Regions from separate parts of the Vibrio sp. QJM3NY_39 genome, predicted to be linked through region 2. Evidence: predicted binding sites of a transcription regulator. Region 2 holds the regulator's gene; the other holds the start of a gene.
What was found. The regulator PurR, encoded in region 2, represses purine synthesis genes. The targets are predictions, from matches to a motif close to TNANGNAAACGTTTNCNTNA.

Region 1 (4,783 bases), 1.3 Mb from region 2:
AGAGAACGTTGGTGTTGGTTCAGTAATACCGCGCTCTGTACCTGCTAGCTTAGCTGTGAAGCCAGATAGGAAGTGGTACTTAGTTTGCTCCGGAGTCAGCTTAGATACTGGTGGTAGCACACCAAACGCATCCGCTGTTAGGAAGATAACTTTTTGAGCGTGACCTGCTTTTGATACTGGCTTAACAATGTTGTCGATATGGTGAATCGGGTAAGAAACACGAGTGTTTTCTGTTTTTGAACCGTCATCGAAATCGATAGAACCATCACCACGAACCGTTACGTTTTCTAGCAGTGCATCGCGACGGATTGCATTGTAGATTTCTGGTTCTGCTTCTTTAGATAGACGAATAGTCTTCGCGTAACAACCACCTTCGAAGTTGAAGATACCATCGTCATCCCAACCGTGCTCATCATCACCGATTAGCTCACGCTTAGGATCGGTTGATAGGGTTGTTTTACCTGTACCAGACAGGCCGAAGAAGATGGCTACATCGCCTTTCTCGCCAACGTTTGCACTACAGTGCATTGAAGCAATGCCTTGCAGAGGAAGCAGGTAGTTCATCATTGCGAACATGCCTTTCTTCATCTCACCGCCGTACCAAGTACCACCGATGATTTGAACGCGTTCTGTTAGGTTGAAAGCAACGAAGTTTTCAGAGTTTAGACCCTGCTTCTCCCAGTTAGGGTTAGTTGTTTTAGCACCGTTCATTACCACGAAATCAGGTTCGAACGTTGCTAGCTCTTCGTCAGTTGGACGAATGAACATGTTCTTAACGAAGTGCGCTTGCCACGCTACTTCAGTGATAATACGCACACTTAAACGCGTATCTGGGTTAGCACCACAATAACCGTCGATGACAAACAGGCGCTTGCCAGATAGCTGAGTTGTCACAAGCTCTTTCAGCTCACTCCAAACTTCAGTTGTAATCGGTTTGTTGTCATTTTTGCCTTGATCTGACCACCACATGGTATCGCGCGTAGTGTCATCTTTAACAATGTACTTATCTTTTGGTGAGCGGCCAGTAAAGATACCAGTGTCAACCGCAACAGAGCCTAGTTCCGTTACTACGCCTTTTTCGTAGCCTTCCAAACCTGGCAGTGTCTCTTCAACGAATAACTGCTCGTAGCTAGGATTACGAAGAACTTCAGTAACGCCAGTCAGTCCGTGCTTAGTTAGATCAATTTGTGCAGCCTTAGTATGTTCCATAACGGTCATAGGTGCTCCTTGTAGGATATTTTGTAGGGATTTTGTATTAATTTTTTATTGTTATCTGCTCACCATGCTAGCAACGAGACTCTGGGGAAACAGGGATACAGCTCAAAAAGTATCCATATTAATCTTGGGGTTTTAAGCGTCTCGTCACATATTGGCCTAACTAGTCTATCCTGTACGCAAACCTTTGCGCTAGGGGCGAGAACATTATTAATTGATTAAAATTAAGCGGTGATTTTATTACGAGATGTTACGGAGTTTGCGCTATTTTGATCACAAAAAAGGCCAGCTTAGTGCTGACCTTTTTGGGGTAAATTACGTGTTTTTGGTACGCTGTAAATTAATGAACCGTATTGTCGCCTTTATCTGCTGCTTCTGCGTACAGTGCATCAACGTCGCCCTTATCGAACGAGTAGTTTGTGCCACAGTAATCACAGTGAAGAGCAACACTACCTTCCGTACTCAGGATGTCGTAGATCTCCTCTTGAGCAACGGTAATGATAGCGGCACCACTGCGTTCACGAGAGCAACCACAGAAGAACTCGACAGGTTGAGGGGTAAATACCTGAACCTTCTCTTGGTTATATAGGCGGTATAACAAATCATTCGCTTCTAGAGAGAATAGCTCTTCGTTTTTAACCGTGTCAGTTAACTGCTCCAGGTGCTCGAAGTCATCTGGCGTGCCGGTGCCGTCTGGCATAACCTGCAGTAACATACCTGCAGCGTGTGCTTTGCCTTCATGTTCACCCGTACGTAGCCACAGACGAGTCTTAAGCTGTTCTGAGTTAGCAAAGTAACCTTCAAGAACGTCAGCAAGTGTTTCGCCTTCAAGACCAACGATACCTTGGTAACGCTCACCTTTTTTAGGATCGATAGTGATCACTAGGTGGCCTTTACCTATAAGGTCGTGCAGGCCAGCGTCGTCAGCAATATCACCGTCAAAGCGTGCAACACCACGAATCTTCTGATCGTTATCGCCATTAATAACAGCGAGAGATACTGGGCCATCACCTTGCAGTTGCATCGTGATAGAGCCTTCAAACTTTAGGGTCGCCGTTAGTAGCGTCGTTGAAACCAGTAGCTCACCCAACAGCTTTTGTACTGGCGCTGGGTATTCCTTGCTAGAAATAATCTGTTGGTACGCTTCGTTCATCTGTACCAATTCACCACGTACTGATAGGTCTTCAAATAGGTAGCGATTTAAAACATTACTTGTAGACATTGGGTCTGCCATTTGGCTATTCCTTCTAGCTTATTGAGTCTTGAACTTGATGATGTCACGACGTTGCTTTTTATCTGGACGACGTTCTGGTGCTGGGCTATGAGCATTTAGCTTGCGTTGTTGTGCAAATTCTTCTCTTTTTGCCAAGCTTTCGGTGGTTTCTTCATAGAGGGTTTGAGCGACTGGCGCCCCGCCACGGTGTGCGGATATTTTCTCTATGGTGACCGTCTTTTCTTCATTACCTTGGCGCAGAGTAATCACTGCACCAAGTTCTACGATTTTGCTGGGTTTGCTGCGCTGACCATTATAGTGGACTTTGCCACCATCGACCATGTTGCGAGCAATTGAGCGAGTCTTATAAAAGCGTGCTGCCCACAACCATTTATCGAGTCTGACAGCTTCATTAGTCGTTTTCATATAGGACAGTGCCTTTTCAGTTAGAAATGAATGTGGTTTAACTGTTATTCACAGTATGCAACTTATTTTATTTGATGACGCTTATCACATTTAGTAGAAGCTTATGTGGAGGCGACAGGCTTTTTTTTCAAGGAAGATTACAAAATAGGTCAGGTAATGCCGATTTATAGATTTGCTATGATATAGTTCAGGATCTTATGCTTTTAATAAGCTGGAACAGAATTTATGAACAAAAAAGCTGATAGTTTAGTAGGTTACAGCTTTATTCGTTATAGAAAGGGTTAGGGAACGTGAACTTTTTAGAGCTCAAACTTCGCATGGATAACTCTCCGGTGCTGAGCCGATTTTTAGAGAATGGATTTTTACTCCAGCAGAAACTGAGCCTTGTTCTTTGTTGTGTGTTAATCGCAGCTTCCGCATGGATTTTAGGACAGCTTGCATGGTTTATCGAACCTGCCGAGCAAACCGTCGTGCCTTGGAAAGCAACCGCTTCATCGTCTTCTGCTCCTCAATCGACTCTTGATATCTCTTCTTTGCAGCAGAGCAACCTTTTTGGTGCCTATAACCCAACCACGCCTGCTGTGGTTGAGCAACAAGTTATCCAAGACGCACCAAAGACACGATTGAATCTGGTTTTGGTGGGTGCGGTCGCCAGCTCTAATCCCAAATTAAGCTTAGCTGTGATTGCGAATCGCGGCACACAAGCAACCTACGGAATTAATGAAGAGATCGAAGGTACGCGAGCGAAGTTAAAAGCGGTATTAGTCGATCGCGTGATTATTGATAACTCAGGTCGAGATGAAACCTTGATGCTTGAAGGCATTGAGTACAAGCGTCTGGCTGTTTCAGAACCCGCGCCACCTCGCGCCTCTTCTTCTGTGCGTGGCAACAACCCCGCTTCTGCAGAAGAAAAGCTTGATGAAATTAAAGCGAAGATAATGAAAGATCCGCAACAAATCTTCCAATATGTTCGACTGTCTCAGGTGAAGCGCGACGATAAAGTGATTGGTTATCGTGTGAGCCCTGGCAAAGATTCAGAACTTTTTAACTCTGTTGGGCTCCAAAACGGAGATATTGCCACTCAGTTAAATGGACAAGACCTGACAGACCCTGCTGCTATGGGCAACATATTCCGTTCCATCTCAGAACTGACAGAGCTAAATCTGGTGGTCGAGAGAGATGGTCAACAACATGAAGTGTTTATTGAATTTTAAAACTTTGCGTCTAACGAAGGACGAAAGTGTAGGAGAAGTACGTGAAGCATTGGTTTAAGAAAAGTGCATGGTTATTGGCTGGAAGCTTAATCTGCACACCCGCAGCCATCGCGAGTGATTTTAGTGCCAGCTTTAAAGGCACTGATATTCAAGAGTTTATTAATATTGTTGGTCGTAACCTAGAGAAGACGATCATCGTTGACCCTTCGGTGCGCGGAAAAATCGATGTACGCAGCTACGACGTACTCAATGAAGAGCAATATTACAGCTTCTTCCTAAACGTATTGGAAGTGTATGGCTACGCGGTTGTCGAAATGGACTCGGGTGTTCTTAAGATCATCAAAGCCAAGGATTCGAAAACATCGGCAATTCCAGTCGTTGGAGACAGTGATACGATCAAAGGCGACAACGTGGTGACACGTGTTGTGACGGTTCGTAATGTCTCGGTGCGTGAACTTTCTCCTCTGCTTCGTCAACTAAACGACAATGCAGGCGCGGGTAACGTTGTGCACTACGACCCAGCCAACATCATCCTTATTACAGGCCGAGCGGCGGTAGTAAACCGTTTAGCTGAAATCATCAAGCGCGTTGACCAAGCGGGTGATAAAGAGATTGAAGTCGTTGAGCTAAAGAATGCTTCTGCGGCAGAAATGGTACGTATCGTTGATGCGTTAAGCAAAACCACAGATGCTAAAAACACACCTGCCTTCCTACA
Region 2 (4,783 bases):
ATCTGACCGAGTTGTTATATAAGGCCGTTGGAGCCACTTTACCTTTCAAAACCTGCTATTCAGGTGAAGCAGTACCGCACTGCCAACAAGAACCGAATTGTGCTTCGTTGACTTCATGACATTCTCCGCAACGCCACTCTTCATAAATGATCGAATCTTGCTGTTTCTGGTAGTCATTAACAACTGCCCGGGCTTTGCTCGCCAATTCTGGCTCATATAACCATACGTAAGGGTCAGTTTCTTCGGCAAATGGGATTTCCCCTTTCAAACCGAATAACCCTTCACCACGAACTTCACACGCAATATTCATACTTTCTAGTAATCCACAGATGATGTGGGCTTCTGTCGGATTCGATGCACTGAAGATTTTCATTGAGATAGAACCTTATCTGGCTATATGCGTTATTTAGCTATTATAAGTATACGTTATTCAGCCACAGGTGCTGAGCGAAATTTATTCATCAACCATTTAGCAATGATTGGGAATACACCCAGCAAGGCAAATGACAATAGTACTGAAGGGGACACGATACCCGAAAGTGAATCAATTTCCGCGAGTTGAGTACCAGCATTCAAGAAAACGGCAGTACCCGGTAACATTCCTATTTGACTTGTAATGTAATAGCGACTCACAGACATCGGTGTTAGACCCATCAACAGGTTGATAAGGAAAAATGGGAATACAGGAATCAGACGCAGAGAAAACAAGTAAAATGCTCCGTCTTTTTCAACGCCCTTGTTAATCGTTGCTAATTTGTCACCAAATTTAGTTTGGATCCAGTCACGTAACAGATAACGGCTACTTAAAAACGCGAGGGTTGCACCAATGGCACTGGCGAAAGAGACCAGCAGCAAACTATTCCAGAAACCAAATAGCGCAGCCCCTAACAGGGTCACAACAGCAGCACCAGGAATTGAGAAAGCAGTAATCATTACATACGCGACAAAATAGATAGCAGCGGCAGCAATGAAGTTGCTATCAATGTAGTCATTTAAAACGGCTTGTTGGGCCTTGGCATTTTCAAGCGTTAGGTATTGGCCGAAATTGACGCCTAACAAGACGATGGTTACGACCAACACAATACCCAATATCATTTTCTTACTCATTGATACTTCCTCTAAATTTTCAATGTATACCATTAGTATAGATAGACAGGCAAAGCATAGATTAACTTTCAGCAGATATAAAAAAAGCCGCAGTAAATGCGGCTTAGTTATGTATATAGTTTTTCACTTACAATGTTAATTGACGCGATTGATAAGCTCTTCACGACGCTGCTGCGGTATAACAGACCAATGTGTGCCATTGATCGCGCCTTCTAGCGCCCAAAGTAGTTCAATACTGACAGAAGACGCATGTGATTCTTTGATGGCGTTAAATGCGTTTACAGAGCCAGATTCATATAAACGCTCTACGGAATCGATCCCTGCTTTTTTCAACATACGCTCAGTGGCGAGTCGAAGGTTGGGCAGATCTTTGAGTCGAGTAGGCTTAGCTGAAGATTGCTCAGCTTTTTCTTCTTTAGCAAAACCCAGAGACGTTGTTGCAAGCTGCAAGATTTTCTCTTGGTCTTGCCACAGGCCTTCGGGTAAAGCGAAATATTTAGTAACGACAGGGAAACCACGTTTTTTGTAGACGTACGGTTGAAACCCTTGTTGTTCGAACTGTTTCGTTGTGCATTTGTCTGCTCGTATGTGCAGCTGGTCATTTACAACCAGAGCAAACATAGTGTCATCAGCAAAAAGACCGAAGCCACCAAACATCGAGCGTGATTTTATTTTTCCTAGGGATTCAAATAATTTCATTGAATCCTTTAGTATCGGTTTATCCATGTTATTTATCTCGGTGTATTTGAACTACGCCACCAAATAAGCAGGTCCGAGAGATTAGCAAAATGTTGCAATTAAATTGTCAATTAGCCGTAAATTACTAAATTATTAGTAGTTACTGCATTTTGCCATCGGTAACCCCGCTACCATACCAACGAGTGGTTTAGGCCGGAAGCTTTGCGTCTCACTCTTTCAAGTGATTTGCCCTGTGCGTGACTGATTGAATAGAATAAAGTTTTTGTTGAATGAGGCTCACACTTGTTATTTCAAAATGTGATACTGCTTCAATTAATGATCTTTCCAGTATGATACCAGGTTCATTGATGTTGTTGATAAAAAAAGCGCACCTAAAGGTGCGCTTGATTAAACTAAACTGAATTTATCAATTAATTTAACGTTTTAACTGTGCTTCGCTCAACAATTTCAGGGTGCATTTCGAATACACGTTTTTCATGGTCTTTGTCTTTGATGCGTTCTAACAAAATTTCGAATGCATTCTTACCAACACGACGCTTCGGTTGGTGAACCGTGGTCAATGGTGGAGAGAAGTATTCAGCTAACTCGATGTTATCGTAACCAATCACTGAAATATCTTCAGGGATACGAATACCTTGTTGTTGTAAGCGACTCATTAGGCCAAGTGCCATGGTGTCGTTAAAACAGAATACGGCTGTAGGGCGATCTTCCATTTTAATAATTTGATCAGCAGCAATCACAGCGGTATCACACTCAAAGTTGCCTTCAATGATTAGACGCTCATCAGTAGCTATTTTGGCTTCACCCAACGCACGTTTGTAACCTGCAATACGTTCTACACATGCTGCTTTGTCTAAGTGGCCACTTAAGCAAGCAATCTTAGAATGACCGCGTTCAATAAGGTACTTGGTTGCCAGATAGCCACCTTCTTCAGAGTTATCAATGATCTTATCGGCTTGAGAGGTCTCAGGGCCCCAATCCATGACAACTTTAGGGATATCAGCGTGACGGTCTAACATCTCTCTTAATTCTTCAGTTAGGTCTGAACACATAACCAAGATGCCATCTACACGTTTCTCTGCAAGCATTCGAATGTAGTCGCGCTGCTTCTCATAGATACCGCCAGTGTTACACAAGATCAAAGTGTAACCTTGACGGTAACAGTAACTCTCAACACCATCGATAACTTCAGAGAAGAATAGGTTGGTTGATTGAGTCACTAGCATGCCGATAGTGCGCGTTGTATTACATTTTAAGCTACGAGCAACAGCACTCGGCGCGTAGTTTAGTTCGTCTACGGCTTTGTTTACTTTTTCTTGAGTCGCTTCTGCAACAAAGCGAGTTTTGTTGATTACGTGAGAAACGGTTGTTGTTGATACGCCTGCTAAGCGAGCGACATCTTTTATAGTGGCCATGGTTTTATCCTATTAGAAGCTACTTTCCCAAAGTACGGAATGAAGTAGCCGTTAAGCTACCTAACTAAGAGCTTAAATTTGTAGGGCTCTTTGGGTACTAAAGTGCTAAAAAACAAAAAACCGCTATTGAGCGGCTTGTCTTAACACCGAAATGCTCAAAACTATAATAAGCATAGCATTTCGTGAATGTTTCATATTTTATCGTTTGCGGTCACAATTTTAGACTGACTAGAAATTACTCGCAATAAAATTCACCCGGAAATCCGGGTGAATTGTCACATTCTTCTGAATTTATTTAACGAGTCATCCAATCAGCTTATTCACCAGCAAGGTATTGGGTGTCCAATTTGCAGAATGCAAGTAGCAGAGATGAGACTGATGCGTAGAAACCGAATTCGTCAACGTCATGACATTTAACGTTGAACTTTGGTACCCAAGTAAGAAGTTGTTGCTCGATAAATTGCTGTTGAACAGCGAAGGATTTTTCTAGCTCTTCTTCAAGCTCCGTTTCATTAGAACGGATGATCAAGTTGCCAAGGAAGTCGAGTTCGATAGCGATGTGGTCAGCTGGTTCTTTTAGGTCTTGGTTCACCACTAAGTTGTGCTTGGCCATGATCTCTTCCATATCTTTTGCTGGCTTATCATTCAAAAGGCCAGTCTCACCGATATACATAGAAGCGTAAGGAAGTGCGCCATGCTTATCTGTTTTTAAGAATAAGTCACAGAAGTCAGCAGACAATTCTAGTTGAGCATCCTCACGCGTTTGTAGGCGGTTTAGCGCATCCACTAGGCTATCGATCGCCGGTTTTAGTGTTTCATTTTCGCCTAAACCAGTTAGGAAAGAACGAATTTCAACAGAGTGGTAGTGATCGAGTTCTTCTTGAGTGAGCTCTTTAGCGAATAAGCTTGATAGCCACCAGTATATTTCTGCTCTTTGCTCGTTGAACGCTTTCGTATCTTTCATTTCTTAGATCCTGATTTAGTCTTGTGGTGTTACTTATATGCATCTTGAAGTTACTTGTGCAAAGCACACCAAGGCTGAATAACAAGGTTATTTGCGAAACGCAAAGTTACTCGTTAGTAGTAATGCCTATATTGAATTGCGATGGACGATAAATAGCAAGGTTTAAGATTGTCTTGTATCAAAAAAGATCCATGTTTCTGGCTTTTATCTTGTGTACCACTAGAATTGTTACGAGTTATGAATAGAATAGTCACTGAAACTATTAAATAAGAAAAGTGGTGTAGATGAGCTATCACGTATTAGTCGTAGAAGATGATGTGGTAACCCGCAGTAAACTGGTCGGATACTTCCAGAACGAAGGTTACACAGTAAGCGAAGCAGAAAGCGGCGCTCAAATGAGAAACGTGTTAGAAGATAATAACGTTGACCTCATTATGCTGGACATCAACTTACCAGGCGAAGATGGATTGATGCTAACTCGCGAATTACGCAGTCAATCAGACATTGGAATTATTTTAGTTACTGGACGCACGGATAGCATCGACAAAATCGTTGGCCTTGAAATGGGCGCTGACGATTACGTTACTAAACCCTTCGA

Region 1: the regulator PurR is predicted to act here: its motif matches at 1,391-1,410, upstream of pckA (phosphoenolpyruvate carboxykinase (ATP)).

The regions. Positions count from the first base shown of each region.
Region 1 covers NZ_CM173505.1:3,467,815-3,472,597, reverse strand. Annotated here, with positions in the region: gene pckA (phosphoenolpyruvate carboxykinase (ATP)) at 1-1,218, opposite strand, end outside; gene hslO (Hsp33 family molecular chaperone HslO) at 1,556-2,449, opposite strand; gene hslR (ribosome-associated heat shock protein Hsp15) at 2,468-2,854, opposite strand; gene gspC (type II secretion system protein GspC) at 3,172-4,068, shown strand; gene gspD (type II secretion system secretin GspD) at 4,110-4,783, shown strand, end outside.
Region 2 covers NZ_CM173505.1:1,198,986-1,203,768, forward strand. Annotated here, with positions in the region: gene AC3CHU_RS05485 (putative signal transducing protein) at 56-373, opposite strand; gene AC3CHU_RS05490 (TVP38/TMEM64 family protein) at 427-1,107, opposite strand; gene AC3CHU_RS05495 (TfoX/Sxy family DNA transformation protein) at 1,243-1,833, opposite strand; cyclic di-GMP riboswitch class I at 1,961-2,046, opposite strand; gene purR (HTH-type transcriptional repressor PurR) at 2,217-3,221, opposite strand; gene torD (molecular chaperone TorD) at 3,538-4,185, opposite strand; gene torR (two-component system response regulator TorR) at 4,470-4,783, shown strand, end outside.